4 regions of the Mycobacterium sp. URHB0021 genome follow, and region 1 is predicted to be linked to each of the others. Evidence: riboswitches for the same ligand, from Rfam matches in the RefSeq annotation. Region 1 holds a riboswitch; each other region holds the start of a gene.
What was found. A riboswitch is a leader RNA that binds a small molecule or an ion and turns the genes downstream of it on or off. The one in region 1 is predicted to bind S-adenosylmethionine.

Region 1 (7,436 bases):
GGAACTGCGCGCACGCTGGGACCGCATCCGCGACCTGGCCTCGGACTACGGCCGCGACACCAGCGGCATGGAGATGGTCGTGGTCGGAAACGTCACCTTCACCGACCGTCCGGCAGGACCGGACCGAACGCCGTTCGTCGGCACACTCGACCAAATCATCGACGACGTCCGAACGGCCGCAGCGGCCGGCGCAGACGAGGTCATCATCGATCTGAACCTGCAGGACTGGTTCACCAGCACCAAGCAGATGCTCGAGACGGCGGTCGAGATCCCCGAACGGGCCGCAGTTTCATGACCGATGGGGCCGACACCGGAGATGGCCGACTTGCGCCCGTCCCCTACCGAAAAGGAACCGCATGAGCACGATCAACGGCGTCGACCTGGACGCCCTCAACGACACCATCGAGGCAGTGACCAATCAGCGCGGCCTCGGGCGCGTCACCTTCTCCGTTGACGGCGCGTGGAAGGGCGGGTTCCGCCTTGCGGCCGCAACCGGGAGCCTGGTGCAGGCCGGCCGGGCCGACGACTCGCGGGCCGGTCGGTTCGACATGTCAAGCGACGAGCCGGTAGCACTCCTTGGCAGCGACACTGCCGCCTCACCGGGCGAGTACATCCTTCAGGCTCTCGCCGGCTGTTACACGGTCACTCTCGCCGCCAACGCCGCGGCGCGGGGCATCACGCTCGCCGGCTACCGCCTGCACCTCGAGGCCGACTTCGACCTCGCCGGTTTCCTCGGCGTCGACAAGGACCAGAGCCCGGGGGCCCAGCAGATCCGCGTCGAGGTCGAGCTCGACGCTCCGAACGCGACGCGGGAGGAGCTGGAGGAACTCATCAAGGTAGTGGAGTCCCGCTCCCCCATCCGCGACACGCTGATGCGCCCAGTCGAGGTCACCACCACGTTGACTTGACCGGTCCGTCACCGCTCACAGCACGACCACCGAGCGCAGCACGGCTCCGGAGTGCATGGTGTGGAAGGCGTCCTCGACCTCGTCCAGCTTGATGCGTTCGGAGACGAAGCGATCCAGCGGGCGGCGGCCCTGCTGGTACAGGTCGACCAGCGTCGGGAAGTCGCGTTCGGGAAGGCAGTCTCCGTACCAGGACGACTTCAATGATCCACCGCGGGAGAACAAGTCGACCAACGGCATCTCCAGACGCAAGTCCCGAGTGGGGACGCCGACCAGCACGACCGTGCCTGCCAGGTCTCGTGCGTAGAAGGCCTGGCGCCAGCCGTGATCCCGCGCCGGCTCCCAAGGACTACATCGCCGCCTCGGGTGGCATCTTCCGGGACATGACCATCCACGACCTGGACATGGCCCGATTCTTCATCCCCGAAATCGTCGAGGTCTCCTCCGTGGGCGCCAACGTGTTCAGCGACGACATCCGAGAGCTCAACGATTTCGACTCCGCAACAATCACGCTGCGCGGCAACAACGGCGAACTCAGTCACCATCGTCAACTCCCGGCACTGCGCGTTCGGCTACGACCAACGCCTCGAAGCGTTCGGCACCGACGGGATGTTATCGCGGGCAATGCCACCAAGACCCTGGTCCGTCGCTATGACGCGTCCGGGACTGAGGAAGCTCCGCCGTATCTTCCGTTCTTCCTCGAGCGTTATGCCCAGGCGTATCGAGCCGAACTCGACGCGTTCGCACACTCCATCCGCACCGGTGAACCCTGCTCACCTTCCTTCGAGGACGGTGTCGCAGCCCTGGTCTTGGCCAATGCCGCCGCCGAGTCGGCGATCACCGGCAAAACCGTCGCGATCACCTCTTAGGCAGGGTCCGGATATGACCTTGTTAGCCCCTTTCAAGAACAGTGTCGACATCGAGCTCGACCGCGGTGCCTGGGTCACCCAAGTCAAGAAATCGAGTGTGCAGGAGCGAAACGACCGCCTGTCGGCCCAAAGTCGGCCACCTGAGGGCCGCCAGCTGTCGAGCGCGCCGAGGAGGACCAGCGCATCGCCGAGGCCAACCGTAGGTCGAAGGAACGGCCGACGGGTACGCACAGGTGATCACCGTCGCTGTCGACGAAGTTCCGCGGGGACGAAGCAATGAGCGCTGGGCGCGGCCGAATTGGTGACCCGCCGCATCCGCTGGCGTGTGCAATAGCGGGATGGTTCGAGCAACACCGAGCACTGGGCCACCAGGTGGTGCGGGCCACACCCGGTCATTCTCTGGGGCCGACGAGGCCGTTGATCCGCCAGCCAGCCGTTAGCCCATGCCAGCGCCGAACAGCAGTCCCAGGAGATAGGTGGCGGCGGCGGCGCCGTATCCGATGAGCAATTGACGCAGTGCCCGCCTTAGCGGCGGCCCACCGGACAACAAACCGACGACGACACCGGTCGATAGCAACACAGCGCCCACCAGCGCCGCTGCGACGATCACGGCGATCAGGCCTTCGAGCCCGAACAGGTACGGCAGCACCGGCACCAGCGCGCCCGAGGCGAAGAAGCAGAAACTGGACGCGGCGGCACCGAGCCCACTGCCGACCGCGTCTTGCCCCTCGGTGCTGGGCGCCGCGTCGCGGGGGTGCCCGGAGAAGCCCGGAGCGCCAGAGGTGAGGACTTCGGTAGCGCGTGCCCGGGCCTCGGACTCGCTCATGCCGCGCGCCCGGTAGACCAGCGCCAGCTCGTTGGCGTCGACGTCGAGTTGCGGCAGCGCCGATCCGGCCTGCGCATCTGGAGTGGAGGCTTGCAACAGTTCACGCTGCGAATTCACCGAGACGTACTCACCGGCACCCATCGACAGCGCCCCGGCGAGCAATCCGGCCATGCCGGTGACCAGCACCGTGTGGTTGGACACCCCGCTGGCGCTGATCCCCAGGACCAGAGACAGGTTGCTGACCAAGCCGTCGTTGGCCCCGAACACCGCCGCCCGGAAGGTGCCCGACAACCGGTTGCGCCCCCGTGTGGCCAGGGCGCGCACCACCTCAGCGTGCATGTGCTCATCGGCGGCCATCGCGGCGGTGGCATCAACGTCGGTGTCGTAGGTTGAGCGGTCTTCCGCGCGCTGGGCGAGGGCCAGCACGAACACCGACCCGAAGTGGCGCGCCAGGAAACCCAGGATCCGGGTGCGCAGCGCAGCGCGGCGCGGCTTTCCGATCTGGTCGCCAAGCAGCGTGCGCCAATGCTTTTCGTGGCGGCCCTCAGCGTCGGCGAGCGCGAATAGAATCTCGCGTTCCTCCCCTGTGCGCCGTCCCGCCAGGTCCCGGTACACCGCCGCCTCTGCCTGCTCATCGGCCAGATACTGGCGCCAGCGACGCAGTTCGGACGACGTGGGATGCTTCCCCTCGGCCGGGACAGACCCCTCATCCGGTGTCTCACGACGAAACAGATTTCTGTCCATATCGAGTAATCATTCCCGACGAACAGGCGCGCCAGGCAACCCGAACAAGTCGTCTGTCATGGCGATCTGGCCTGCGCCGTTGTGTCGTTGGAGTTCGAGTTCTCAGTCATTGCCCGTCCCTGACTAGGGCCTCCGCATACGAGGGCGCTCTTGCCCGCACCGGAAGATGCTGACCGCTTCGTTCATCCGAGCCACCCAACGAGCGTGCGGTTGGCGTGCCGCCGAGTCGGAGCTTGGCGACGGCAACTCGTGAAGCAACTTGATTCGACGAGGCCCCAGCGTCGTCCGCCTGTCGTTCATCGCGGTCTGTCCTCGTGTCGCGCTACTACGCATAGAGGACTCAGCCCCCGTACCGCCGAGATGATCGACACGTGGAAGAGCCACAACGGCGCCCAGCCGGGTGGCCCGCCAAATTCGCTGGGGCACCGGGGCGGTTCAGCGTGTCGCACATCTGGGGACCCCGCAGAGCCATTTCCATAACCTCCCCAAGCTATGAAAGTCTTGCTGCACAGGATCGTTCATGGTTGCGATCATGAAAAGACGCGGGCACCGCCACGCTAGCTTTCGCCTCGCAGTCGTCGCATCATCGATTCGACGCGCGAGGTTCTTTCATGCCCGCACCCGCGCCGACTTCGACTGGACCAACAGCGACTAATCGGCTAGCCCAGGCGTTCCCGCACCGCGGCGGCACTGTCTGCCGATAGCGCGTCTTCGGCCAGCCGGCGCGCCTCGCCCGTGTCCACCGCGCGCACCGCCTCCTTCGTCGCAGGGATCGCCGGCGGCGTGACGGACAGGGCGTCGACGCCCAGGCCCAGCAGCAGCGCTGCGGCGCGCTCGTCGGCGGCGAACTCACCGCACACCGAGACCGACGCGCGTCCGGCCGCGCCATGGCAGGTGGCCCGCACCAAGCGCAACAGCCCGGGATCGAAGGTGTCGCCGATCGCGGCGACGGCGTCGTTGTTGCGGTCGGCAGCCAGCGCGTACTGCGTGAGGTCGTTGGTGCCGATGGAGAAGAAGTCGACATGACGGGCGAACGCCGCGGCCTTGAGCGCCGCCGCCGGCACCTCGACCATCATGCCGACCTGCAGTCCCACGGGCCGATCGCGGCCGGTGCGCGCGATCGCCTCGTCGAGCAGCCGGCGCCCGGCGAACAGTTCGTCGAGCGTCGAGATCATTGGAAACATCACACTGACAGGAGTCTGCTCGGCCAGCCGCACCATCGCCAGCAGCTGGTCGGCCAGAAGTTCGGGATGGGCCAGCGAAAGCCGGATGCCGCGAACCCCGAGGAAAGGGTTCATCTCCGCGGGCGCGGGCAGGAACTCCAGCGGTTTGTCGCCGCCGACGTCGAGCGTGCGCAGTGTAATCCGGTGCCCGTCAAGCGATTCGGCGATCTTGCGATAGACGGCGAACTGCTCCTCGACGTCGGGGGCGTCCTGGCGCCCGAGGAACAGGAACTCGGTACGCACCAGGCCGGCGAAGTCTCCGCCCTGGGCGGTCGCCGCCCGCGCGTCGTCGACCGAGCCGATGTTGGCGCCGACGGCAACGGTGATGCCGTCGCGGGTGACCGCCGGCTCGGATGCGTGCGCCTTCGCCTCGGACTGACGCCGGGCGAGCGTGGCCACCCTGGCCGCGAAGTCGCGTTGCGCGTCGGGCGGTGGGTCGACGACGAACTCGCCGCGGGTGCCGTCCACCGCCACCGGGGTCCCATCGCGTATCGATAGTACGGTGGGTCCGGCGCCGACGATGACCGGAATTCCCTTGGCCCGCAAGAGGATCACGTTGTGGGCGTGGGGACTGCCGAACGCCAGCAGCACGGCGGCCACCTGCTCGGGGTCCAGCTCCGCGGCCTCGGCAGGCGTCAGGTCGGCCGCGACGAGCACTCCGGCAGAGGCCGCCACGGTCGCCATGCTCCCGAGCATGGCCCGCAGCACTTGGTCGCCGACCGCGTTGACGTCCTCGGCCCTGGCCCGCAGATACGGATCCGACATCTCCGCGAACTCCGCAGCCAGCTCCCGCATGGCCGCCGACCACGACGCAGGCGCGGACATGCCTCCGTCGACGCGGCCCCGCACGGCGGTGAGCAACTCGTCGTCGTCGAGCAGCAGTTGGTGCGCGTCGAATATCGACGCCTCGGCCTCGCCGACCTCGCGGGCGGTCCGGTTGCGCAGTTGGCTGATGGCGCGGCGCACCGTGGCAATCGCCTTACTCAGCCGACGCCACTCGATCGCGGGCTCCTCGGCGGGCACGTCGGGTACTTCGATCGTGCTCAGTCGCGCCGAGCGGGCCGGGCCGATGCCCAGGCCGGGTCCGGCGCCGATCGGGGTCAGGGCCACAGGGGGTTCCGGGACGGCACTGGGGGCAGTAAGTGACTCGTCGAAGTGACGTACGGCCAACGCCAGCACGTGGTCCAGCGTCTCGGCGGCTTGGCTGCCCGAGATTCGCACCTCGACCTCGTCGCCGCAGCGGACTCCCAGCGTGGCCAGCTTCGACAGGCTCCCGGCGTCGACCCACGCCGAGTCGCTGCTGCGGTTGCGGATCCGCGCGCGAGCGTCGCGGCGGCGCACCTCCTGCACCAGCCGCGCGGCAGGCCGAGCGTGCAGGCCGTGCGGATTGGCGACGACGAACGCGCCGGTTACCTCGTCGGCGTTGCCCGGCTCGTCGGTCACTGCGGTGACAGCTGTGGGCCCTAGGTGACCGACCTTTCCGGCCAATGCCCCTGCGGCTTCGGCGACCACCTCGTCGATCGACGCTCCGCCGGCCGCGCCGACCGCCGCCACCACCAGACCTTCCACCAGGGGAGCGGGGCACAGCCGAACCCGGTCGCGAAGGTCGTCGTCGAGCAGTTCGCAGGCCAGTTCCGCGGACAACACCGCGCTGCCGAGGTCCATAAGCACCACGACGCCCGCGCCCTGGTCCGCCGTGGTGATGGCGTCGACGACCGCGGCGGCATCGGTGCCGAACGTGGTCTCGTCCAATCCGGCGGCGACGGTGATGCGAATTGGCTTGCCATGCAGCATTTCCTGAGCGAGTGCAACTGCCGCCCTTGCCAACGCCCGGCTGTGCGACACGACGACGAGACCCACGGTCATGGCGCTCATCCGGCCGCGAAGGCGGTCGCTGCGGCGGCGATCAACATCGCCGCCGACGTGGCGCCCGGATCCTGATGACCGACACTGCGCTGCCCGAGGTAGCTGGCCCGGCCCTTGCGTGCGACCATCGATTCGGTGGCGTCGCGGCCGTCCCTGGCTGCGGTGGCAGCGCTCGACAATGCGGCCGAAAGACCGGCTCCCGACTCCAGTGCGGCGTCGAGCGCGTCGAGTGCGGGCGCCAGCGCGTCGTACATGGTCTTGTCGCCGGACTCGGCACGCCCGCGTTGCACCACGCCCTCGACGCCGGCGCGCAGTGCCTTGGCGAAGTCGGTGGCGGCCACGCTGTCGGCAGTGCCCAGCGGGGGAGCCATGCGCAGGAAGAACGTGCCGTAGAGCGGTCCGCTGGCTCCGCCGACCGACTTCACCAACGTCATGCCGACCTGTTTGCAGAGGGCCGACATGTCCACAGGCGCAGTCTCTTCCAGGGCACCGAGCACCGCGGTCATGCCGCGCTCCATGTTGATGCCGTGGTCGGCGTCACCGATCGCTGCGTCGAGGTCCGAGAGCAACTGTGCGTTCTCACCGATCCCCCTGGCGAATTCATGGATCCATCGGGTCAGGGCGGCCACGTCGACGGTCTGGTCGGTCATTCAGCATCCCCTCCGCAGCGCCGGCGTGTTGACCGGGTGGTCCCACAGCCGCAGCATGTCGTCGTCGGCCCGCAACAGTGTGACCGAGCAGCCGGCCATGTCGAGGCTGGTGATGTACGGCCCGACCAGTGAGCGTGCGACGCGGATGCCGGCCTTGTCGAGGATCGCCGCGTACTCGGCGTACATGACATACAGCTCGATCAGTGGCGTACCGCCCATGCCGTTGACGAAGAGGATGACCCCGTCGTCGCCGGCGAAGTCGAGGTCGGAGAGGACGGTGTCGAGCATCAGCTCGGCGACGTCACGGGCAGGCTGCATGGGCAGGCGTTGGCGCCCCGGTTCGCCGTGAATAC
Region 2 (7,436 bases), 6.6 Mb from region 1:
GCGTCGACCCCGTCGAGGTCACGACCCGGCGGTCTCACCGCCCGCGAGATCGAGGTGCTGCGCCTGGTGGCGCAGGGCGCGAGCAACAAGGAGATCGCCGCGAAACTGGTGATCAGCGAAAAGACCGCGCGCAACCACGTCGAGCGGACGTACGCGAAGATCGGCGTCTCGAACCGGATCGGAGCGAGCATGTACGCACTCGAGCACGGCTTGACCGGCGGATCCGAGAAGTGATGCCGTCTATCGCGAGTCGGTACCGATGCTGATTCCCGGTCTCACCCGAAGTGCGTCCGGGGCCGCGGTAGCGCCACGCCGTCCACGGTGATGTCGAGCTTCTCGTTGTAGAACGCCACCATCCTGGTGATCGAAGCGACCGCGGGCAGCGGATAGTCATAGGCCCACGCGAGATCGGCATGAAGCTCACCGTTGACGCGGACCGACCAGTACTGGGAAGTCACCCCCTTGTACGGGCACAACGTCTGCATCGCGCTCGGCTCCAGATGGTCGAACACGACGCCGGTGGCGTCGATGTAGTACCTGGTCGGCAGTCCGGTCTCGAAAAGCATTACAGGACAGCTGGTATCGGCGAGCACGACGCCCCCGAGTTCGACGTGGACATGGCGGTGCGAGCGCAGGGCATCCACCCGGACATACGGGTTGCGCGGGTGGCCGACGATCGGTTCGTCCTCTTCGAACCAGTCCATGCTGTCCCACTCGAAGCGCGCAGTGCCTGCGACCGGGCTGTCGCCGCCGGTGTCGAAGACGCGCACCGCCGACGGTTGGGTGCGCCCGCCGGCGGTCAGCGCGTACATCCGCGACCGACCGAACTGAACCTTCTGCGGATGGTCCTCGTCCTTCAGCAGTTCCTCACGCACGTCGCGCAGCGGAAGGTAGTACGCCGGGTAGTACGGCACCTCCCACACATAGAGGGCAGAGGTCGTGTCGACCACCAGATCGCTGCCGACATAGCCCCGGACTCGCCGCGGCGACGGTTCGATGCGGCCGCGCGCGGCGGGCATCTGCGGATAGTCGCGATCCGTGTTCTCAGACTCGACGGTCATCGGCGCCCCTTCGGTCGACCCGCCCTCAGCGTACGTCCAGGGCACCATCGGCCGTCGCCGCCATGATGGACGGGTGACCCACGTCCGAGGCCGAGTGTGGCGAGACGGTAAAGCGCAGGACGATTTCGACTTCTCGGCGATCTCGGACTACCTGAGGCAGGACGACACGCTGGTGTGGTGCGACATCTGGGACCCCGACCACGCGATCCTCAAGGACTTGGCCAACGAGCTGGGACTGAACCACTGGGCCGTGGAGGACGCGATCGACGACGCCGAACGCAGCAAAGCCTCGGTCTACAAGTCGCACACGTTCTTCACCGTCTACTCGGTCACCACCAAGGACCCCGCTCCGGAGGATGTCGCGGAGTCGACGATCGACGTGCACCGCATTTCGGGGTTCGTGTTGCCGCAGGGCCTGATCACGGTGCGCCTGTCCCCCGACGTCGACGTGGAGGCGATCTCGCAGCGGTTCGACGAACTCGGCGGCCAGGAGTACGGGGTCGGTGCGCTGGTGCACGGTCTGCTGGACTGGATCGTCGACGGCCACTTCGAGGCGGTGCAGAATCTCGACGACGGTATCGAGGGCATCGAGGACGATCTGTTCGCGGACAAGCCCATCAAAGGTCCTGCGCTCCAACGCCGGACGTTCACGCTGCGCAAGGACCTGGTCCAGTTGCGGCGGGTCGTGCTGCCCATGCGGGAGGTGGTCAACGCCATCCAGCATCGCAGGCTGGACGCCAAGACGGCGCCGCAACTCGATCCGCAGTACGCCGATCTGTACGACCATGTGTTGCGGGTGTCGGAGTGGACGGAATCGTTGCGGGACATGGTGACCACGGTTTTCGAGACGAACCTGTCCCTGCAGGATGCCCGGCTCAACACGGTGATGAAGAAGCTGACGGGGTGGGCGGCGATCATCGCGGTGCCGACGGCAGTCACCGGCTACTACGGCCAGAACGTGCAGTATCCCGGCGTCAGCACATTCTGGGGGTGGGTCGCGAGCACGGCGATCATCGTGCTGTGCGTGGCAGGGCTGTACTGGACGTTCAGGCGCCGGGACTGGCTGTAGCGCTGCTGAGCCTGCCCGCGACTTTGGTCACTTTTGCTGTTGTCGCGCGTTAGCGTCAATCCTGGCGGGTCGATGAGAGTCGACGCTGAATCGACGCGGAATCTCCGAAAGCGGCCGATTCGCGATACAGTTGGATCAGGTTGAGTTTCCAGCCTTCAAACGTCGTAGGCGTGCAGAATCAACATTCCTGCTTATGCGGCCCTTTTGACGCTATTCCTCAAGCTCTCTCTTAGTCTGACCATTGGAGCCATGTCGGCTATGTCTACTTCCGTAACCACACTTATGTCCGAAGCAATGCCCTCTGACCGCCCGGCGTCGGGCAGGCCCGTGGCCGCGATCGGCGGTGACCGATTGTTTGCCTCGACCGAGTGGCTCAGTCCCTCCGAGGTGCGCATCGGCGTCGCCGGCGACATCGACGCTTCGAACGCCGAGTGCCTCGCGGCCCACGTTTTCGGGCGCGCCGCCAACTGCCGTCACTTGATCCTGGACCTGAGCCAGGTGGAATTCTTTGGCACCGCAGGGTTTTCGGCGCTACGCACAATCGAAACACGATGCGCACAGGCATCCGTGAGCTGGATTCTGCTCGCCAGCGGTGCGGTGCTGCGAGTCCTGCGACTGTGCGATCCCGAGGGGACGCTGCCTGCCGCGATCAGACATCGGTTGGGGTGATGCCCCAGACCAGGCAGAAGGTGTGCCCCGCGGGGTCGCGGAAGACCCGGAAGCGGTCTTCACCTTCGGCGTCCGTCACCCGGCTGGCGCCCAGCGCCAACACGTCACGCTCGGCCGTGTCGATGTCGTCGACCTGGATGTCGAGGTGGAACTGCTGGGAACCCCTGGGGTCGGGAAAGCGCGGCGGTTGGTGTTCGGGCGACAGCTGGAACGCGAGGCGGCGGCCGGTCGGGTCCGTCAGCACCGACCAGGTGTCGTCCACCGCCTCGAATGTTCCGCCGAGCACCGCCTCGTAGAACTGTCCGAGTTGGCGCGGATCTTTGGTGTCGAGCACGACGGAGCGCAGGTTTCCGATCATGGCGGCGGAGTTGCCGCAATCCCGGCACCGCAAACGGCCGTGTGGGACCATCTGCGGGGTCGCGGGCGTGATCGTCTACAGCGTGAAGAGTGCGCTGCCCGGCGGCACGATCCCGACGATTCCCAGCTTCCCCAGCATGCCGAGCTACCCCACGGTGGCGCCGCCGGAGCCGGGCGGGCAGATCAGCGTCGCCGGCGTCGGAGACCACAAGGCGATCGAGTGCAACGACAGCCTCGTGAGCGTCAGCGGTGTCTCCAACACGGTGACGATAACGCCGTTGACTCCAACACCGTTGGGCAGGGCTGACTTCGAGTAACCGTCAACCGGCGATGCACTCGCTGTGCTGGTCGGGTGTGGCGAGGGTGAACACCGTGCGCTCGTCGGCCAAAGCGGCGCCCGGCACGAGCAGCACCTGCCATTCCGGCGCCCATTCGGCGCGGCCCGCGGTGTCTCGCAGCGCGAATTCGAGATCCGCCGGGCGGTGATGCCAGAGACGGGCCGACCCGTCGTCCCAGTCGAGGCGGACCAACCCGTCGTCGCCGACGACCCCGGTGACCCGGACGGCGACCGACGACTTGACCACGGCCATGAAGTAGCGGCCGATGTCGACGTGATGACCGGGGTCAGACAACGCGCACACGGGGTCGGCGATGAAATGGCGGAAGAAGGACTTACGCACGAAAGGCTCTCAGGTTTCCGGGCCCCGGCGGCCGAGGCGCTCTTGCCCGCACCGGCTGGTGCAGACCGCTTCGTCATCCGAGCCACCCACGAGCGTGGGGTTGGCGTGCCGTCCAGTCGGAGCTTGGCGACGGCATCTCGTGAAGCTGAGACGAGTGTAGTTCGTCCCGCGCGGGCGGTCGTTCGAGACCCGTCAGCGACTTTCTCGCTGAGAGATGGGCAAACAGAAATGTCACTCCCTCTCGCTATGGTCGTACTGGAAGAGGAGGCAAAAGAAGGTGACTGAGCAAACCGCAACTCCGATACTGACGGGGCAGTTCTCGAAAGCGCTGGTGTACGCCGAGCAGAAGCATCACGACCAGGTCCGCAAGGGCGGCGACATCCCGTATGTCGGGCATCTGCTGACGGTCGCGGGGCTGGTGCTCAACGACGGCGGCTCGGAGACGCAGGCCATCGCGGCGCTGCTGCACGACGCCGTCGAGGATCAGGGCGGTCCCCCGACGCTGGAGGAGATCCGCGTCAATTTCGGCAACGAGGTCGCGCGCATCGTCGAGGAGTGCAGCGACACCAACGAGGTGCCGAAGCCGCCGTGGCCGGAGCGCAAGCAAAAGTACATCGACCACCTGGCGGACGTCGGCCAGGACATGCTGTTGGTCTCGGTCGCCGACAAGCTCGACAACGCGAGGTCGATGCTGCGCGACTACCACACGCACGGGCCGTCACTGTGGGACCGGTTCAACCGAAAGAACCCGCACGACCATCTCTGGTACTACGGCGAGCTACTGGATGCCTATCGCAGGCGCGGCCTGAGCAGCTGGATGGTCGGCGAACTCGACCGTGTGCTCCGGGAATTGACGCGCCTCGTCAAAGGCGACGGCCAGCCGGCCGTAGTCTGACGCTCGATGGCCATGCACCTGCACCGTGCCGAGCGCACAGATCTCCTGGCCGACGGCCTCGGTGCGCTCCTGAGTGATCCGCTCGCCGACCCGTTCGCCGAAGAACTCGTCATCGTGCCCGCCAAGGGAGTTGAGCGCTGGCTGAGTCAGCGCCTCTCCCACATCCTCGGGCGCGGTGACGGTCAGGACGGTGTCTGCGCGGGCATCTCGTTCCGTAACCCCCGGTCGCTCATCGGAGAGATCACGGGCACGGCCCAAGACGACCCGTGGTCACCCGATGCCATGGTCTGGCCAATGCTGGACGTCATCGACGCCAGCTGCGCGCAGGCCTGGTGCAAACCTCTGGCCACCCACCTCGGGCATTTCGAAGCGGGTGAGGAGAAGGAGCTTCGGCAGGGCCGGCGCTACTCGGTGGCCCGCCGGCTGGCCGGGTTGTTCGCCTCGTATGCACGCCAGCGGCCGCAGCTGCTCGTCGACTGGGAACGCGAAACCACCGGCGACATCACGCCCGACCTTCACTGGCAGCCAGCCTTGTGGCGTGCGCTCGTCGACCGCATCGATGCCGACCCGCCCCACATCAGGCACGCCAAAACCGTTGCCTCCCTGCAGGAATCCCCGACCAGCCTGCCAGAGCGGATCTCGCTCTTCGGTCACACGAGACTGCCGAGCACCGAGATCGAACTTCTCGAGGCCCTGGCCACCCACCACGAACTCCATCTGTGGTTACCGCACCCCAGCGATGACCTGTGGTCCTCACTCCGCGGCATTCACGGGCCGGTCCCCCGCCGCGACGACACCAGCCACCGCGAAGTGGCCCACCCCTTGCTGGCCACTCTCGGCCGCGACCTGCGCGAGCTGCAACGCAGCCTGCCCGCCCAGACGCAGACCGACGAATACCTGGCCGGCACCGACCGACCCGATAGCCTCCTGGGCTGGCTGCAATCCGATATCACCGCCAACGCGGTCAGGCCGGAAGGCCGGGCGCACAACCCAACTGACCGTTCGGTGCAGATCCACAGCTGCCACGGGCCGGCCCGTCAGATCGACGTCCTCAGAGAGGTCCTGCTCGGTCTGCTCGCCGACGACAGGCCTCTGGAACCCCGCGACATCCTCGTCATGTGCCCGGACATCGAAACCTACGCGCCGCTGATCGTCGCCGGCTTCGGGCTCGGCGACATGATCCGTGGCGTGCATCCGGCCCATCAGTTGCGGGTGCGCCTGGCTGACCGCTCACTCGTGCAAACCAATCCGCTGCTCGGCGTCGCGTCCCAACTGCTGGCATTGGCCGGCGGGCGGGCGACGTCCAGCGAGGTGCTGAACCTCGCGCAGACCGAACCGGTGCGGGCCCGATTCGGGTTCACCGACGACAACCTGGAAGACATCACCCGGTGGGTCCGTCAGGCCAACATCCGCTGGGGCTTCGACCGCGCACATCGCCAACCGTTCGGCGTCGACTTCGTCCAGAACACCTGGCGTTTCGGTATCGACCGCGTCCTCGCCGGAGTGGCGATGTCCGACGATTCGCACGCCTGGATCGACACCACCCTGCCGCTCGACGACGTCGGCAGCAACCGTGTCGAACTCGCCGGGCAGCTGGCCGAATTCGTGGACAGGCTTGCGCATACCGTCGAATCTCTCACCCGTGCACAGCCATTGAATCAATGGTTGACCTCACTCGCCGACGGGATCAGCCTACTGGCCCGGGTCGACGACGACGATGCCTGGCAGACCAGCCAGCTCGAGCGCGAGTTCGCCGATGTGCTGAATAGCGCAGGGCCGCGGGCCGGCACGCTGATGCGCCTGCCCGACATCCGTGCCCTGCTGGAAAGCCACCTCGCGGGACGCCCGACCCGGGCCAACTTCCGCACCGGCACGCTCACCGTGTGCACCATGGTGCCGATGCGCTCGGTGCCGCACCGGGTGGTGTGCCTGGTCGGCCTGGACGACGGCGTGTTCCCACGGGTGGGCGTTGTCGACGGCGACGATGCGCTGGCCCGCGACCCGATGACCGGCGAGCGCGACATCCGTTCCGAGGAGCGGCAATTGCTGCTGGACGCGATCAGCGCCGCCACCGAGAAGCTGGTGATCACCTACACCGGCGCCAACGAGTACTCCGGTCAGGAACGCCCACCCGCGGTACCGCTCGCCGAGCTCATCGACTCCTTGGATGTGACGACGCCCGCGCCGGTGCGCGACAGGATAGTCGTCCGGCATCCGTTGCAGCCCTTCGATACCCGCAACGTGATCCCCGGCATGCTGATACCCGGCGAGCCGTTCACCTTCGACACCACCGTGAAACGCGCGGCGATCGCGCGCACCGGCGAGCGCGCCGACCGACCCCCGTTCATTTCCGGCCCGCTGCCCGCTCCGCCGCCCGACGACGTGGCGCTCGCCGATCTCGTCGCGTTCTTCCGCGATCCGGTGAAGGGGTTCTTCCGCGCGCTCGACTACACCCTGCCGTGGGAGGTCGACGGCGTCGAGGACGCCATGCCGGTCGACATCAACGGCCTGGAGGAGTGGACGGTCGGCGACCGGATGCTGCACGACATGCTGCACGGCATGGATCCCGACCAGGCGCGTCAGGCCGAATGGCGACGGGGCACGCTTCCACCCGGAAACCTGGGCTGGCGCAAGGCCAACGAGATCTGCGATCAGGCCGCGTTGATCGCGGACGCCGCCCGTCCCTATCGCAGCGCAGAACCCGG
Region 3 (7,436 bases), 6.3 Mb from region 1:
GACGCCACCGTTTGCGGATCGGCCTTTCCGGCCCTGTTGAACGGCTTGGCGGCGGCGAAACCCTGCTCCAGGTCGGCCAGGATGTCGTCGATGCCCTCGATACCGACCGCGAGCCGCACCAGACCCGGTGTCACGCCGGTGGCCAACTGCTCCTCGGGGCTGAGCTGGGCGTGAGTGGTCGACGCCGGATGGATCACCAGCGAGCGGACGTCGCCGATGTTGGCGACGTGGCTGTGCAGCGTGAGCGCGTTGACGAAGGCCTTGCCCGCTTCGATGCCGCCAGCGAGCTCGAAGGCCAGCACGGCGCCGGTTCCCTTGGGCGCCAGCTTCTTTCCGAGTTCGTGCCACGGGGACGTGGGCAGGCCGGCGTAGTTCACCGACGTGACGTCGGGGTGGTCGACCAGGTACCCGGCGACCTTCTGCGCGTTGGCCACATGTCGCTCGATACGCAGGCTGAGCGTTTCCAGTCCCTGCGCGATCAGGAAGGCGTTGAACGGCGACGCGGCCGAGCCGAGGTCACGCAGCAACTGGACGCGGGCCTTGAGGGCGAACGCCGGCGGTCCGAGTTCGGCGAACACCACACCGTGGTAGCTCGGATCGGGCGTCGTGAACCCGGGGAACTTGCCGTTCGTCCAGTCGAAGGTGCCGCCGTCGACGATCACGCCCGCGATCGCGGTACCGTGCCCGCCAAGATATTTGGTGGCCGAGTGCACGACGATGTCGGCGCCGTGGCTGATCGGCTGGATCAGAAAGGGCGTGGCGATGGTGTTGTCGACGATCAGCGGGACGCCCGCGTCGTGGGCGGCGGCCGCGACGCTCGGGATGTCGAGCACGTCGATCTGCGGGTTGGAGATCGTCTCGGCGAAGAACGCCTTGGTGTTGGGCCGGACGGCGGCGCGCCAGGCGTCGAGGTCATCGGCGTCCTCCACGAAGCTGACCTCGATGCCCATCTTGGGCAGCGAATAGTGGAAAAGGTTGTAAGTGCCGCCGTACAGTCGCGGGCTCGACACGATGTGGTCACCCGCATTGGCGATGTTGAGTATCGACAGTGTCTCCGCGGCCTGACCCGACGAGAGGAACAGTGCGGCCACACCGCCCTCGAGCGCGGCGATGCGTTGCTCGACCACGTCCTGCGTCGGGTTCATGATGCGGGTGTAGATGTTGCCGGGTTCAGCCAGCCCGAACAGGGCGGCCGCGTGGTCGGTGCTGTTGAAGGTGTAGCTGGTGGTCTGGTAAATCGGCAGGGCCCGCGCGTTCGTGGTGCCGTCGGGCGTCTGACCGGCGTGGACCTGTTTGGTCTCGAAAGACCAGCGCGCGGTGGGGTCGTCGAGTTCGTTGCTGCTCATGTTCGGGGTCGCTCCTAGGAGGTTCGGAAATCCAGGGGAAGGCGCCGGCGGCCGGGTACGTCAAGTAACGACGGCGCACGGCGGGGGGGTTCAACAGCAACGGCACACAGTGGGCCTCCGCATCAGGTTTCCCTGTCTCTCGGGGGGCCCGTTCTGACGGACCCGCGCTTGCCGCGTAGCCGGCTGGGGCTACTCAACCTGGTCATCACCCGGGGCACCCCACCGCGGTTGGAGGGTTGCCGGCCAGCGAGCCGGGGCTTGACGCTGGCGCTCATGACCGACCCGAAGCGTATCGCACCAGACTGATCGGTTGCCAGCGGGTTCTGCGGGGGCGAGGACACCATGTGATCCTCCCGCCGGCGCGACGTGCCCCGCATGGGGAAAATGCCCCTATCTTGCGGACCGCTCGCCGTGTACCCGACCTCGATCGGGAGCAGTACCCGGACCCCTCGCTCGCGCGTAGCGTCATACCCAACGCGATACTGATAGCCGCGTGACAACGCGGAGCTACTTTCAACCTGACCGACACCGACGCGGGAGACAACATGAGCGCCGAGCAGCCGACCATCATCTACACGCTGACCGACGAAGCGCCGCTGCTTGCGACCTATGCCTTTCTGCCGATCATTCGGACGTTCACCGAACCGGCGGGGATCAACGTCGAAACCAGCGACATTTCGGTGGCGGCACGCATCCTGGCGGAGTTCTCCGACCGCTTGACCGAGGAGCAGCGCGTCCCGGACAACCTGGCTGAACTGGGTGGCCTCACGCATCTGCCGGACACCAACATCATCAAGCTGCCGAACATCAGCGCCTCGGTACCTCAGTTGCTGGCGGCCATCAAGGAACTCAAGGCCAAGGGCTACGACCTGCCGGACTACCCCGGGGAACCGAAGACCGACGAGGATAAGGCCATCAAGGAGCGCTACGCGAAGATCCTGGGCAGCGCGGTGAACCCGGTACTGCGCGAGGGGAATTCGGACCGTCGCGCGCCCAAGGCGGTCAAGGAGTACGCACGCAAGCATCCGCACAGCATGGGCGAGTGGTCACAGGCATCGCGCACACACGTCGCGACCATGAAGGGTGGCGACTTCTACCACGGCGAGAAGTCCATGACGCTCGACAAGGCGCGCAAGGTCAAGATGGTGCTGAAGACCAAACGGGGCGGGGAGCCCGGAAAGACCGTTGTCCTCAAGCCGGAGGTCGAGCTCAACGAGGGTGATGTCATCGACAGCATGTTCATGAGCCGCAAGGCGCTCTGCGACTTCTTCGAGGAGCAGATCGAGGACGCTTACAAGACCGGCGTGATGTTCTCGCTCCACGTCAAGGCCACGATGATGAAGGTGTCGCACCCCATCGTCTTCGGCCACGCTGTCAAGGTCTTCTACAAGGACGCTTTCGCCAAGCATCAGAAGGTGCTCGACGAACTGGGGGTTAACGTCAACAACGGCATGTCCGATCTCTACGACAAGATCGAGGCGCTGCCGGCGTCGCAACGCGAAGAGATCATCCAGGACATCCATGCTGTCCACGAACACCGCCCGGAGCTGGCCATGGTCGATTCGGCGCGTGGTATCACGAACTTCCACTCTCCCAGTGATGTCATCGTCGACGCGTCGATGCCGGCGATGATCCGGCTCGGCGGCAAGATGTATGGCGCCGACGGGCGGACCAAGGACACCAAGGCGGTCAACCCGGAGTCCACCTTCTCCCGCATTTACCAGGAGATCGTCAACTTCTGTAAGACCCACGGCCAGTTCGACCCGACCACGATGGGCACCGTGCCCAACGTCGGCCTGATGGCTCAGCAGGCCGAGGAGTACGGCAGTCACGACAAGACCTTCGAGATCCCCGAGGACGGGGTGGCCGACATCGTCGACCTCGACACCGGCGAGGTCTTGCTCACACAGAACGTGGAAGCCGGCGATATCTGGCGCATGCCCATCGTCACGGACGCAGCGATCCGGGACTGGGTGAAGCTGGCCGTCACCCGGGCGCGTGCCTCGGGCATGACCGTGGTGTTCTGGCTGGATACCGAGCGTCCGCACGAAGCCGAGCTGCGCAAGAAGGTCAAGGAGTACTTGAAGGACCACGACACCGAGGGCCTGCAGATTCAGATCATGCCGCAGGTGTGGGCGATGCGGTACACGCTGGAGCGTGTCATCCGCGGCGAGGACACCATCGCCGCGACGGGAAACATCCTGCGCGACTACCTGACCGATCTGTTCCCCATTCTGGAGCTGGGCACCAGCGCGAAGATGCTGTCGATCGTGCCGCTGATGGCCGGCGGTGGCATGTACGAGACGGGCGCAGGCGGGTCGGCGCCCAAGCACGTCCACCAGCTGGTCGAGGAGAATCACCTCCGCTGGGATTCGCTGGGCGAGTTCTTGGCCCTCGGCGCCTGTTTTGAGGACCTCGGCCGCAAGACCGACAACAAGCGCGCCACGCTCCTGGGCACGACCCTCGACGGGGCCATCGGAAAGCTGTTGGAAGCCAACAAGAACCCGTCGCGCAAGACCGGTGAACTCGACAACCGGGGCAGCCAGTTCTATCTCGCCATGTACTGGGCACAGGAACTCGCCGAGCAGACCGACGATAAGGAGTTGGCTGACCACTTTGCCTCACTGGCCAAGTCGTTGGCCGAGAACGAAGACGCCATCGTGTCCGAACTGGCTGAGGTACAAGGCGATACGGTCGATATCGGCGGTTACTACTACCCGGACCGCGAGAAGACCATGGCGGTCATGCGGCCGAGCAAGACGCTGAACTCCACGCTGGAGGCCGCGAAGGTCTGACACACCGGCCGGGGCACCCGCCGGTTGCGAAAGCGAAACGTAACGGGCTGGTCAGCCCTTGTAGGGTGGCGCCTATGTCGAAGATCAAGGTCGAAGGCACGGTAGTAGAGCTCGACGGCGACGAGATGACCCGCATCATCTGGAAGCTGATCAAGGACACTCTCATCAACCCGTACCTCGACATCGACCTGGACTACTACGACCTCGGCATCGAGCACCGCGACGAGACCGACGATCAGGTCACCGTCGACGCCGCCGAGGCGATCAAGCGCCACGGCGTCGGCGTCAAGTGTGCCACCATCACGCCCGACGAGGCCAGGGTCAAGGAGTTCAATCTCAAGCAGATGTGGCTGTCGCCCAACGGTACGATCCGAAACATTCTGGGCGGCACCATCTTCCGCGCGCCGATCATCATCAAGAACGTGCCGCGTCTGGTGCCGGGCTGGACCAAGCCGATCATCATCGGCCGGCACGCGTTCGGTGACCAGTACCGGGCCTTCAACACAAAGGTGGACCAGCCGGGCACCTTCACGGTGACATTCACGCCGGACGACGGCGGCGAGCCGATGGTGCACGACGTCGTCCAGATCCCCGAGGGCGGCGGCGTGATCATGGGCATGTACAACTTCAAGAAATCCATTCAGGACTTCGCCCGCGCGTCGTTCAATTACGCTCTGCAGCAGAATTATCCGGTGTACCTGTCGACGAAGAACACGATCCTCAAGGGTTACGACGGCTTGTTCAAGGACGAGTTCCAGCGGATCTTCGACGAGGACTACAAGGACGAGTTCGACGCCAAGGGGCTGACTTACGAGCACCGGCTGATCGATGACATGGTGGCGTCCTGCCTCAAGTGGGAGGGCGGTTATGTGTGGGCCTGCAAGAACTACGACGGTGACGTCCAGTCCGACATCGTCGCGCAGGGGTACGGCTCGCTCGGTCTGATGACGTCGGTGCTGATGACCCCGGACGGCAAGACCGTCGAGGCCGAGGCCGCGCACGGCACCGTGACCCGGCACTTCCGCCAGCACCAGCAGGGCAGGCCCACCTCGACCAACCCGATCGCGTCGATCTTCGCGTGGACGCGGGGGCTGGCGCATCGCGGGAAGCTGGACAGCACCCCCGAGGTGATCAACTTCGCCAACACGTTGGAGGAAAGCGTCGTCGGCACGGTCGAGGGCGGGCAGATGACCAAGGACCTCGCCCAGCTGATCGGCGACGAGCAGCCCTACCAGACCAGCGAGGAGTTCCTCGACACCATCGCGGTCAACTTCAAGAAGTCCCTCGACACCTAGCCGATCGCCTCGTTGGGCGGTGTCTGCACCGCGTACCGGTCGACGAAGTCGACGACCACCTCGGCGACCCGGGCCGGCGCCTCGAACATGGGGATGTGCCCGACGCCGTCGAGGTGCGTGATCTGGGTGTCTTTGGGCAGCTGCGTGGTGAAGTGTCGGGTGAACCGCGGGTGGGGCAGCACCCGATCCTTCTCGCAGATCACCAGGTGGGTGGGCGCGCTGCCGTCGGCCATCTCCAGCAGTCCCGGCAACGTGAGCGACTTGACCAGCAACTGGTAGTACGCCGGGCAGTGCGAGACGTCGTCGATGATGTCGGCGAGATCCTGGTCGGACAGCGCGTTCGGCGTCGCGCTCACCGGGAGGTACGCGAGCCGCCGGGTGATCGGCAGTTTCAGCAGGTGCCGGCCGAGCACCAGGGTGGACACCCACAGCGGCAAACCGGCAAGGAACTTCCCGACGATCTCGAACTTCACCGGGGTGAAATGGCGCCAGCCGCCCGCCGGGGCGATACCGGTCAACGTCCGGGCCCGGCCGCGGCGCTCGAGTTCGAATGCCACCCAGCCGCCGAGCGAGTTGCCGACGATGTGCGCGGTGTCCCAGCCCAGCGCGTCCATCCGGCGTTCTGCATCATCGGCCAGTGCGCCGGAATGCAGGAAAAACGGCCCGCGGCGTCCGCCGTTGTGGCCGGGCATGGTCGGGGCGACGACCTCGTACCGGCCCGTCTCAGCAATCAGCGGCGCGACGTCTTTCCACACATTCTGCGACATCATAAACGGATGCAGCAACAACATCGGCTCGCCGGAACCCAGGTGTATCGGAGCGCGCTCGGTCATGCTGCCCGACATTAAGGCGATACCGCCGGTACCGCAAGTTCGTCGATTAAGGTCATCGGCTGATGTCCCCTCTGATCGTCAGCACCATCAATGTCAACGGCATCCGCGCGGCGACGAAGCGGCGGTCCGACGACAACCTCGGGCTCTTGCCGTGGCTGGCCGAAACGACGGCCGATGTGGTGTGCCTGCAGGAAACGCGCGCCGACGACGACCAGCTCGCTTCGGCGCTGGCGCCGGCGCTGTCCGAGGGCTGGCAACTCGCGTCGGCGCAGCCGCACCTGAAGGGCCGCAGCGGTGTCGCGGTCCTGTCCCGCCATCCGATCGTGGCCGCGCAGCTGATGGAGTCACCCGAGTTCGGTTCTCATGGGCGGTATCTCGAGGTCGACACGGCCGGCGCGACGGTCGTCAGCCTCTACATCCAGACCGGTGAGGCGGGGACGGACCGCCAAATGGAGAAGGAGCGCTTCATGAATGCGCTCGCGGACCGGATGACCGTGTTGAGCCAGACCGGCCGCGATGCTGTGGTGTGCGGCGACTGGAACGTCGCGCACACCGAGAACGACATCAAGAACTGGCGCGGCAACGTCAAGAAATCGGGCTTTCTGCCCAGCGAGCGGCAGTGGCTGACCGAACTGCTCGCTTCCGGTTGGGTCGACGTGGTGCGTGCGCTGCACCCGGGCGTGGCGGGCCCGTATTCATGGTGGTCCTGGCGTGGGCGCGCGTTCGACAACGACGCGGGCTGGCGGATCGACTACCAGCTGGCCACCCCGCCGCTGGCCGCGCGGGCCGTCAGCGCGCGGGTGGAACGTGCCGACGCGTACGCGCTGCGGTGGTCGGATCACTCGCCGGTGACCGTCGAGTACCGCTGAGCCCAGTCCGGCTTACGGCCCAGATGGCGCAGGATCCGGTCGAAGTCACCTGCGCCGTCGACCGGTTCGAGCGCGGGGCCGAACGGGACGTTCTCGAGCAGGCGGACATCGCCGTCGGGCACCGCGAGCACCAGTGGCAGCGCGGCCGCGAGCACGTCGGCGGCAGTTCGTAGTCGACACCGAGCGATGCCGCGACGTCCATCCGTGGACGACGTAGTCCACGAAGTGGAAGCCGATCGCGATCGACCCCGGAAACACGACGCCCCGGCCTCGCGGCGATGCTGGGCCCGCTGCTTCG
Region 4 (7,436 bases), 3.5 Mb from region 1:
CTGGACATGGCGCCGCGGCTGGTGGCCTTCAGTGAGGACGTCGACCGCGCCGTGAGCACCCGATCGATCCCGGTGACCTACGTCGGTCATTCCTATGGCGGCTCGATCCTCGGGACCGCCGAGGCGTTGGGACTGACGGCCGACCGCACGCTGTACCTCGCCGCGGCCGGAGCCGGGGTGGGTGTCGACGCGCCCGCCGATTGGCACAACCGCAATCCGGAAAGGGTTGCAGTACAGAAGACCCACGGAGACACGAGAACCACATCATGGGCCACAACGATCACCAGCAGTGGAGTCAGCCACCCACGAAGAAGCGTACGGGCATCAGGGTCGGGGTGGCTGTCGGCGCCTCGGCCATCGGCATCATGGGCCTGTTCGTAGGCGCGGGCTCTGCCGGTGCCGACTCCATCACTGATGCGATGGACCAGGGCATATGCGACATGTTCGACGAGGGCGCTGATACCGCCACCGTGGTCGACGTTCTCTACCGCGGCTACAAGGGCGTCATCAGCGGTCTCGGTGATGAATCGAGCCGTGACACACCTGGCGCGACTACGTCGAAGGGGCTGTTGCCCAGACATGCCCCGGCCACCTGTCGGAGGTGAAGTGATGACCAAGCTGATCGCAACGACATTGGCGACAGCCGCCATGGGCCTGGGCCTGCTCCTCGGCGCGGGCACCGCCCAGGCCGACACCTGCAAGACCAGCTATTACGGCAGCGCTTGGCACACCTACTCCTCTGACGGCAGTTCGGCTGTGTGCTACCCGGGAGGACGTTGCCACTACCAGGACGCGCCTGCGCGCAATCCCTACTCGCAGATCCTGGAAGGACTGGAGGAACTGCGATGATCACTCAGGTTCGCTGCGACCAATGCCGACAGCAGTGCACGGGTTACATCATTTCCGAGTTCGGCCGGATTGCCTGCGCCAGCTGCACCATGAAGGACCGAACGCCCGCGCTGAGCCGGTTGACGTGGGACGAGCTGGAAAACCTGGCGCTCGACCGACTGGTTGCCTCTGTGGACGACGAGAACGGCTGCCCGGACCGATCGGCCCGGCAGCAGCTCGCCGTGCAGCTGCAGCTTGAAGGGGCCCTCCGCGGTCTGTCGTGGGCCGATGCCTCACGGGCGGTAGTGGCCATCTCCGCGGACGCCTGCCAGGGCTGGCACCTTCACAAGTTGCTGGCTCGGGCTGCGTCGGATTCCTGGGATGACCCCATCGCGGTGTCACGGGCATTCACAATCGTTGTGGAGGTGCTAGAGCGATGACTCAGATCGATGTCTACTACGGGCCCGGCCACGAGTTTGCCGAGTGGATCGACAAGCACCACTTGCACGACGAGCCGGTGCTTGTGTATCGGCACGGCAGCACCACCCGGGGCAAGATCCCAGATGGTTGGGTGCTCGTCCATGACGATGATATTTGGATCACCGGCGCCTGGGAACTAGACGGCGTTGATAAGGCTGTTACCAGCGCCAAGCAACACATCTCCCAGCTCTAACCCAGAAACACGAAAAAGCCCCCGGGCTCTATGGCCGATGGTTTCTTTGTTGGGCGGGAGTCGATTCGGTCCTCAAGGCGTTCATGCAGGGCCATGAGGAATACCGATACAATCGACGCCGAGTTGCGTCTGGTTTGCTGCGCTGCGCGGGGCATGCCGGGAAACGGGCGGGCCGCTGAACGGATGTGCTCGTGGCCGATGGTCTACTTGACGAGCGACTGATGCTGTTGTGAATTTGCTGTACGGGTGTAAGCCAGCAGGCCCTACGATGCGGGGCCATGACCACGTTGCCGCCCGGCTGGTATCCCGATCAGGCGGGGAGTGGCGGGCAACGCTACTTCGACGGAACACCATCCACTACGGATTCGTCGTTCTGGCCATCCTTGCGCTGCTCGGCACGCTGATACTGGCCACACTGATGTTCTCGACGGCCAGCGACCCGAACACGGAAGGCATAGGTGTCGGGATAGGTCCGCTGTGGCTGATGTGGGGCGGCATGTGGACGTCATATGGTCCGCCTCCGGCATCCACCACACCCGACGTGGCAGACGGCAGGGATGACGGCTGCGCAAGCACGCTCATCAGCGCACGGCAGCATGCCCGGCGGGGGTCCTGCAGTCGCGAGTCAGTGACGGGCCGGTAGACGGTCGCTCCGCATGGAGTGATTGCGCTGTCTGCGGTTTCCTACACCAGTTCCAGCGTGCGCTGACGGTGCGCTGCGGCGGCGGCGATAACCCGAGATACGGCCGAATGATGCACCCCGGTGTTCTTGGCGATCCGGTTCTGCGGATCACCAGAGTCGTGGGCGGCGAGGATGCGCGCGACCACCGCGACAGGTTGGCGTGTGATCTTCTCAGCAACCAGCACGGCCGCGAGTACGCGGTTCGGTTCGTCCGCGCTGGGAACCGCGCCTTCCGTCGCGGACGCATTCGCGTCGTTGCGGTCCGCCATCGCCACGGAGGCGGGTGTCGCGATCGAGGCGTCGCGTCTCGAAGTCGCGGTGATCGCGCTCGGAGCCGCGGTTACTCCCGCGCTACGCGTCGCGTTACGGCTGCGACGTGCAGGTTTGTCACCAACTGCAACGAGCGCGAGCGTGGAGACGCCGATCGCCAGATCGATGACGAGAGGCAAGACGGGCGCGAGTCCTGGCCGGATACCCGCGATCACCGCGAGGTCGCGCAAGGCGACGAACGACAAGATGAACGCGCCCACCGCGAGTGCTCCAGTCGCGGCCACCGCCGCGCGGTAGACAGCACCCGAGGCGGTCACCTCGGCCAGCACGGCAAGACCGTGGACCGACAGCAGGAGCACGATGGGCGGCACCGCGGCGACACTCCCAGCGAGCGGCCGAGTATCGGGCGCAGCCGTGAGCCACGCATGCGCCACGTTGCCCGCCAGCGACACCCATGTGGCGAGAATCAGCCACGTCCAGAAGAACCGGACCGCCCGCCGATGGTTCCTGCGCGTGATGTCGCCCTGGGTGAGGTTGGTGGTCATTGCTGGTTCCCCGCCAGGACATGGTCGAATGTCCGCTCCCCGATCGTTACGGTGACGCGAGCTTTGGCTCCGAGGGCGTTGAGGTACTCGGACAAGGTGCTCAAGAGCACATCACCCCGGCGCTCAAGTTGAGACACGCTGCCCTGAGTGGTGCACAGTCGAGCCGCCATCTCGGCCTGGGTAACTCCGGCCTCGCGGCGGATCTCCGCCAGTTCGATCATGAACTGAGATTAGCTGCGACTGATATCAGTTTCAACTGATACACGCTTGTTAGCTTGGTCGAGACGGGACGCGATAGCTGCCCCTGCGAGCCCTGTGCTGTCCAGGTCGCTCCGCTGCGGTGACGTCGGTCAGTCCGCTTGTTGCTCTCGGCGTTGGCGGACGACGTCTTCGGGGTTCGTGGTGGCAGGCGCGTCACCGAACTTCGCTGCGAGTTTCTGCAGCAGCGCCGTCTCCTGCGTGGTTGGAGGGTCGACCCCAACCAAATACCCCGACTGCGGGTCCCCGGCGTCACCGTCAGGTAGGGCATCGAGGTCAGCCAGCCAGTGCTGGGGAATCGTGTAGCCGTGGTTCTCCCGCATCGCCCGCTCGATGAACTGCCTGGTCGTCTCGGTCGGCCGCCGACGGATGGCTGGAACGCAGGGTGCCACCGTCTCAACCGTGGCGAGATTGAAAGAGCCACTTGAGATCACGTATAGCACGTGATACCTAGGCTTCCATTCGGCGCGGCCACCGAAGATGAGCGCCGAACGCAGACGGTCAGGATCGTGATACCACAGCGTCAGTTTCAAGTCGTCACCTTCGATTTCGACGCGGCCATCGTCGTGAACGGCAACGACCTTCACTTTGACAATCGGCTGCCCGTCCTGGTGTGACTTCTTCCCCTGAATCCAGTGCATCAGGTGGCCGGAGCCGTACGAACCGCAGGAACGATTCTGAGACATTGCGGTACTCCAGAAAGATTGGGCCTCCACTGCCGAGGCGCTCCTGCCCGCACCCGTTGGTGCCAGCCGCTTCGTCATCCGAGCCACCCACGAGCGTGGGGTTGGCGTGCCGCAAGTCGGAGCTTGGCGACGGCATCTCGTGAAGCTCTCTCGATTTTACGGACGTCCGCGTCGGCCATGGCTCTTCGGGGCGCTTTGGGTGGAGCTGCCGGGAATCGAACCCGCTTCTCTACCAGGCAGTATGCCTTCTGAGCTGCATGCTCGCTCCGTCCCGGTCCGGTTCAGTCCCGCTCGTTACCTGCGGTTTTGTTCTCGGGTCTTGACGGCGTCAAGACCGATCACACCGCTGCAAGCCGCCGGTTTCAGATGCCTTGCAGTCGTCATAACAACAGCGTCTGCAACTTCCTGGGCCAGTCATGAAGCTCTCCGCATGTCCCTGACACAGCAGCACGACAGCTGCACGCGCCACTGGTACGTCTTGTCCGGCACCGAGTAGTGCACATCGAAAGACAGCTGGCCACAGGACCTTCATCGCGTTGCGGGGATGCAGATCCTCCCACTCAGCAACCAACCGCTCGCGGGAGATGGGCGCGCCCGGCAGCTTCCGTTCGACCGGAAGGGTCATATCGCTTTCTCCTTACGAAATCGTCAAGGTCTTCCGCCTGGACAAACGAGCGGCGGCCGATCTTAACGAGGGACAGTTCGCCGTCCTTGACCAACGCGTAGAACGTGGTGGGGCTGATGCCGCCCAGCTGATGCCGGGCTTCTTTAACCGGCACGAGGTGCCGGTTATGTTTCTTGTCGCACCATGGGCATAGAAGAAAATCTTCTTGGGGTATCTCGGGACGTTCAACCGCGCGTGCAGGCGCCGGAGTTGGGCCCTCCCGCCGGACGGCTGCCGCGCTGACGGCCTCGTTGACGACGTCGCGGATGGCTTGGGCGAGCCGGTCGGCGGCGTCGCTCATCGCTGTTGTCTCCGATCATCGGTGCGCTGAATAGTGTTGCGATCCAACCAATCCAGCACGTCTGACCAACGGTAAAGCACCCGCCTTCCTCGTTTGACGAACATCGGCCCAGTGCCCCTGTATCGATCCTGGGCAAGAGAAGCGGTCGTGGTGTGGAGGTACTGGGCCACCTCAGCGGGCGTGGCGAGTGCTGGAAGTTTATCGGGCATGACCGCCGATGATAGGAATTGAAAGGGGCTGGTGCCATCTCCACGACACGGGCACGGCTGGGCACTCAGGTGCATCCGACCGCCGCGAGCTGTCGCTGAAACAGCACGGTGATGGTTCCTCTGGGCGATCTCGATCTGGGTGGTCATCGTGTTCCCCTTCTGGCGGTGAGGTCGTACGTCACCGTTCGCTCGCCAACTTCAACGACGATCTTGGCGTCCACGCCGAGTGCCGTGAGTCATGACGCCACCTGTCGCCACCACGGCTAGAGTCCACTCGCATGGGGACATTGACGTAACCGCCGCTGAACTGCAAGCGATCACTGCTGAGGCCAAGAGTGGCGATGTTGCAATGCAAAACGTCCTTGGGACCATCTTCTTTCAACGTGGAGATCTGGATAGGGCTGAGCAGTGGTTGCGGACAGCTGCTCTCGCTGGCCACTACGACGCGGCTTACAACCTCGGCGTCCTGTTCCTCAATGATCGAGCCAACGAACCTGCGGCGGAGCGGTGGTGGCAACATGCTTCAGCGGGTGGCCACGCGGGAGCCAAGCATGCACTAGGGATCTTGTGTTATCAGCGCGAAGATATGGCAGGAGCCAAGCGGTGGTGGGTGGAAGCAGCTCGCGCCGGTGACCAGGATTCCATTGACAAACTCGAAATATTGCTCGCCGACTGAGCCGCTTGGTCTCGACGCCGTCGCCGTTAGTTCCTTGTACATGATCGGTACGAGCCCGGCGAGCAGCTTCTGTGACAGGTCGGGTTGTTGAGGATCTGGGCCGAGAGGTAGACGAAATAGTCACCGCTGAAGGGCTGTGCTCAAGGAGGGGAACAATGTCGGACGCGGCCTCGCGCCTCTCGGTCGACGATCGTCTTCACGTCTCTGCGTCGGCCAGTCCTCGTATCCTCCACCCATGACCGCGCAACTGGGCCGACTCGATGACTGATCAGACCGCCGCCGGGGCCTCGACACGTTTGGAGGACCTGCAGGCTGGGCTCAGATTGTCCGGCTTGTTGCCGCAGACCGTGTCGATCCTTGCGGTTACTGCCCACGGACCTGATGCGGTCACGCTAACCTTCCAGGATGTCAGCGGCGCTCTGGGCCAACGACTGCTCTACCGCACCGACGAGGCCGCGCTGTCGATTGAATCCCCGACCGCCCGCTGGCAGTTCGACGCGGACCCTGCCGAGTTCCGTCTTGCTGCCGAGGCGTTACGGATCCGGATGGCCGGTCTGCACGACCCGATGGTCGCGGTCTCGTCGAGTGCGGTTGAGCCGCTGCCGCACCAGATCCGCGCCGTCTACGGCGAGCTGCTGCCCCGCACCCCGCTGCGCTTCCTGCTCGCCGACGACCCGGGGGCCGGAAAGACGATTATGGCCGGGCTCTACGCCAAGGAGCTGATGCTGCGGGGTGATCTGACCCGAATGCTAATCATCGCCCCGGGCAGCCTGGTCGAGCAGTGGCAAGACGAACTGGCCACCAAGTTCGGCGTCGCCGCCGAGCTGCTGTCGCGGGAGATGATTGGCGGGCTCGTCGATGGCAACCCGTTTGCCCGGTATCCGCTGCTGATCGCCCGGATGGATCACCTGGCCCGCAACGACGAGCTGATGACTCTGCTTGACGCCAGCGACTGGGATCTAGTGATCGTTGATGAGGCGCACCGTATGTCGGCGAACTGGTGGGCTGGAGAGTTGTCCACCACTCGCCGCTACGAACTCGGCCAGCGCCTGAGCCCAATCACCCGCCACCTATTGCTGATGACCGCCACCCCCCACGCGGGCAGTGAATCAGGATTTCAGGCGTTCCTCGCGCTGCTAGACCCGGACCGGTTCGAGGGTGAATACCGTTCGGGCGCGCACACGACCGACACCTCGGGGCTGATGCGCCGGATGGTCAAAGAAGAGTTGTTGACGTTCGAGGGCAAGCCGCTGTTTCCGGAGCGGATCGCCGAGACCGTGCCCTACCAATTGTCCGACGGGGAGAAGCACCTCTACGAGGAGGTGACCCGTTACGTGCGTGAGGAGATGAACCGAGCAGAGCGACTCGGCAGTGACAACCCCCGCGCCCGCACCGTCGGCTTTGCCCTCACCGTGCTGCAGCGTCGTCTGGCGTCGAGTACCCACGCGATCCTCCGCTCGCTGCAGCGCCGCCGTGAACGGTTGGAGACAAAGCGCCGCGAGATGCTCGACCCACGTCTGGCCCGCTCGGAAGACGAGTTAGCCGAGTCGCGGTGGACCCGGCTGGAGGATCCCGACGAACTCGACGCCGACGAGACCGAGCAGCTCGAAGAGGCCGTCGTCGATGCCGCCACGGCAGCGCAGA

Region 2: linked by a shared signal. The riboswitch ahead of ACVWWN_RS36110 (hypothetical protein) and the one ahead of ACVWWN_RS03650 (VIT1/CCC1 transporter family protein) in region 1 are both predicted to bind S-adenosylmethionine.
Region 3: linked by a shared signal. The riboswitch ahead of ACVWWN_RS34490 (bifunctional o-acetylhomoserine/o-acetylserine sulfhydrylase) and the one ahead of ACVWWN_RS03650 (VIT1/CCC1 transporter family protein) in region 1 are both predicted to bind S-adenosylmethionine.
Region 4: linked by a shared signal. The riboswitch ahead of ACVWWN_RS20890 (hypothetical protein) and the one ahead of ACVWWN_RS03650 (VIT1/CCC1 transporter family protein) in region 1 are both predicted to bind S-adenosylmethionine.

The regions. Positions count from the first base shown of each region.
Region 1 covers NZ_JBSRZT010000002.1:319,981-327,416, reverse strand. Annotated here, with positions in the region: gene ACVWWN_RS03670 (LLM class F420-dependent oxidoreductase) at 1-295, shown strand, start outside; gene ACVWWN_RS03665 (OsmC family protein) at 357-908, shown strand; partial or broken gene ACVWWN_RS03660 (S-(hydroxymethyl)mycothiol dehydrogenase) at 924-1,223, opposite strand; gene ACVWWN_RS03655 (Gfo/Idh/MocA family oxidoreductase) at 1,109-1,774, shown strand; gene ACVWWN_RS03650 (VIT1/CCC1 transporter family protein) at 2,211-3,344, opposite strand; SAM riboswitch class IV at 3,486-3,599, opposite strand; gene ptsP (phosphoenolpyruvate--protein phosphotransferase) at 4,004-6,433, opposite strand; gene dhaL (dihydroxyacetone kinase subunit DhaL) at 6,439-7,083, opposite strand; gene dhaK (dihydroxyacetone kinase subunit DhaK) at 7,084-7,436, opposite strand, start outside.
Region 2 covers NZ_JBSRZT010000002.1:6,910,464-6,917,899, forward strand. Annotated here, with positions in the region: gene ACVWWN_RS36080 (HD domain-containing phosphohydrolase) at 1-234, shown strand, start outside; gene ACVWWN_RS36085 (DUF427 domain-containing protein) at 276-1,061, opposite strand; gene ACVWWN_RS36090 (magnesium transporter CorA family protein) at 1,135-2,130, shown strand; gene ACVWWN_RS36095 (STAS domain-containing protein) at 2,425-2,799, shown strand; gene ACVWWN_RS36100 (VOC family protein) at 2,780-3,157, opposite strand; gene ACVWWN_RS36105 (hypothetical protein) at 3,156-3,473, shown strand; gene ACVWWN_RS36110 (hypothetical protein) at 3,477-3,836, opposite strand; SAM riboswitch class IV at 3,870-3,981, opposite strand; gene ACVWWN_RS36115 (HD domain-containing protein) at 4,114-4,731, shown strand; gene recC (exodeoxyribonuclease V subunit gamma) at 4,738-7,436, shown strand, end outside.
Region 3 covers NZ_JBSRZT010000002.1:6,573,005-6,580,440, reverse strand. Annotated here, with positions in the region: gene ACVWWN_RS34490 (bifunctional o-acetylhomoserine/o-acetylserine sulfhydrylase) at 1-1,346, opposite strand, end outside; SAM riboswitch class IV at 1,506-1,625, opposite strand; gene ACVWWN_RS34485 (NADP-dependent isocitrate dehydrogenase) at 1,892-4,141, shown strand; gene ACVWWN_RS34480 (NADP-dependent isocitrate dehydrogenase) at 4,216-5,436, shown strand; gene ACVWWN_RS34475 (alpha/beta fold hydrolase) at 5,433-6,269, opposite strand; gene ACVWWN_RS34470 (exodeoxyribonuclease III) at 6,341-7,138, shown strand; gene ACVWWN_RS34465 (hypothetical protein) at 7,108-7,293, opposite strand; gene ACVWWN_RS34460 (MarR family winged helix-turn-helix transcriptional regulator) at 7,417-7,436, shown strand, end outside.
Region 4 covers NZ_JBSRZT010000002.1:3,790,790-3,798,225, reverse strand. Annotated here, with positions in the region: gene ACVWWN_RS20930 (alpha/beta hydrolase) at 1-381, shown strand, start outside; gene ACVWWN_RS20925 (hypothetical protein) at 366-605, shown strand; gene ACVWWN_RS20920 (hypothetical protein) at 610-849, shown strand; gene ACVWWN_RS20915 (hypothetical protein) at 846-1,268, shown strand; gene ACVWWN_RS20910 (hypothetical protein) at 1,265-1,501, shown strand; gene ACVWWN_RS20905 (DUF2510 domain-containing protein) at 1,780-1,905, shown strand; gene ACVWWN_RS20900 (DUF2637 domain-containing protein) at 2,186-2,998, opposite strand; gene ACVWWN_RS20895 (helix-turn-helix domain-containing protein) at 2,995-3,219, opposite strand; gene ACVWWN_RS20890 (hypothetical protein) at 3,349-3,942, opposite strand; SAM riboswitch class IV at 3,977-4,087, opposite strand; gene ACVWWN_RS20885 (helix-turn-helix domain-containing protein) at 4,503-4,907, opposite strand; gene ACVWWN_RS20880 (tetratricopeptide repeat protein) at 5,355-5,792, shown strand; gene ACVWWN_RS20875 (helicase-related protein) at 6,053-7,436, shown strand, end outside.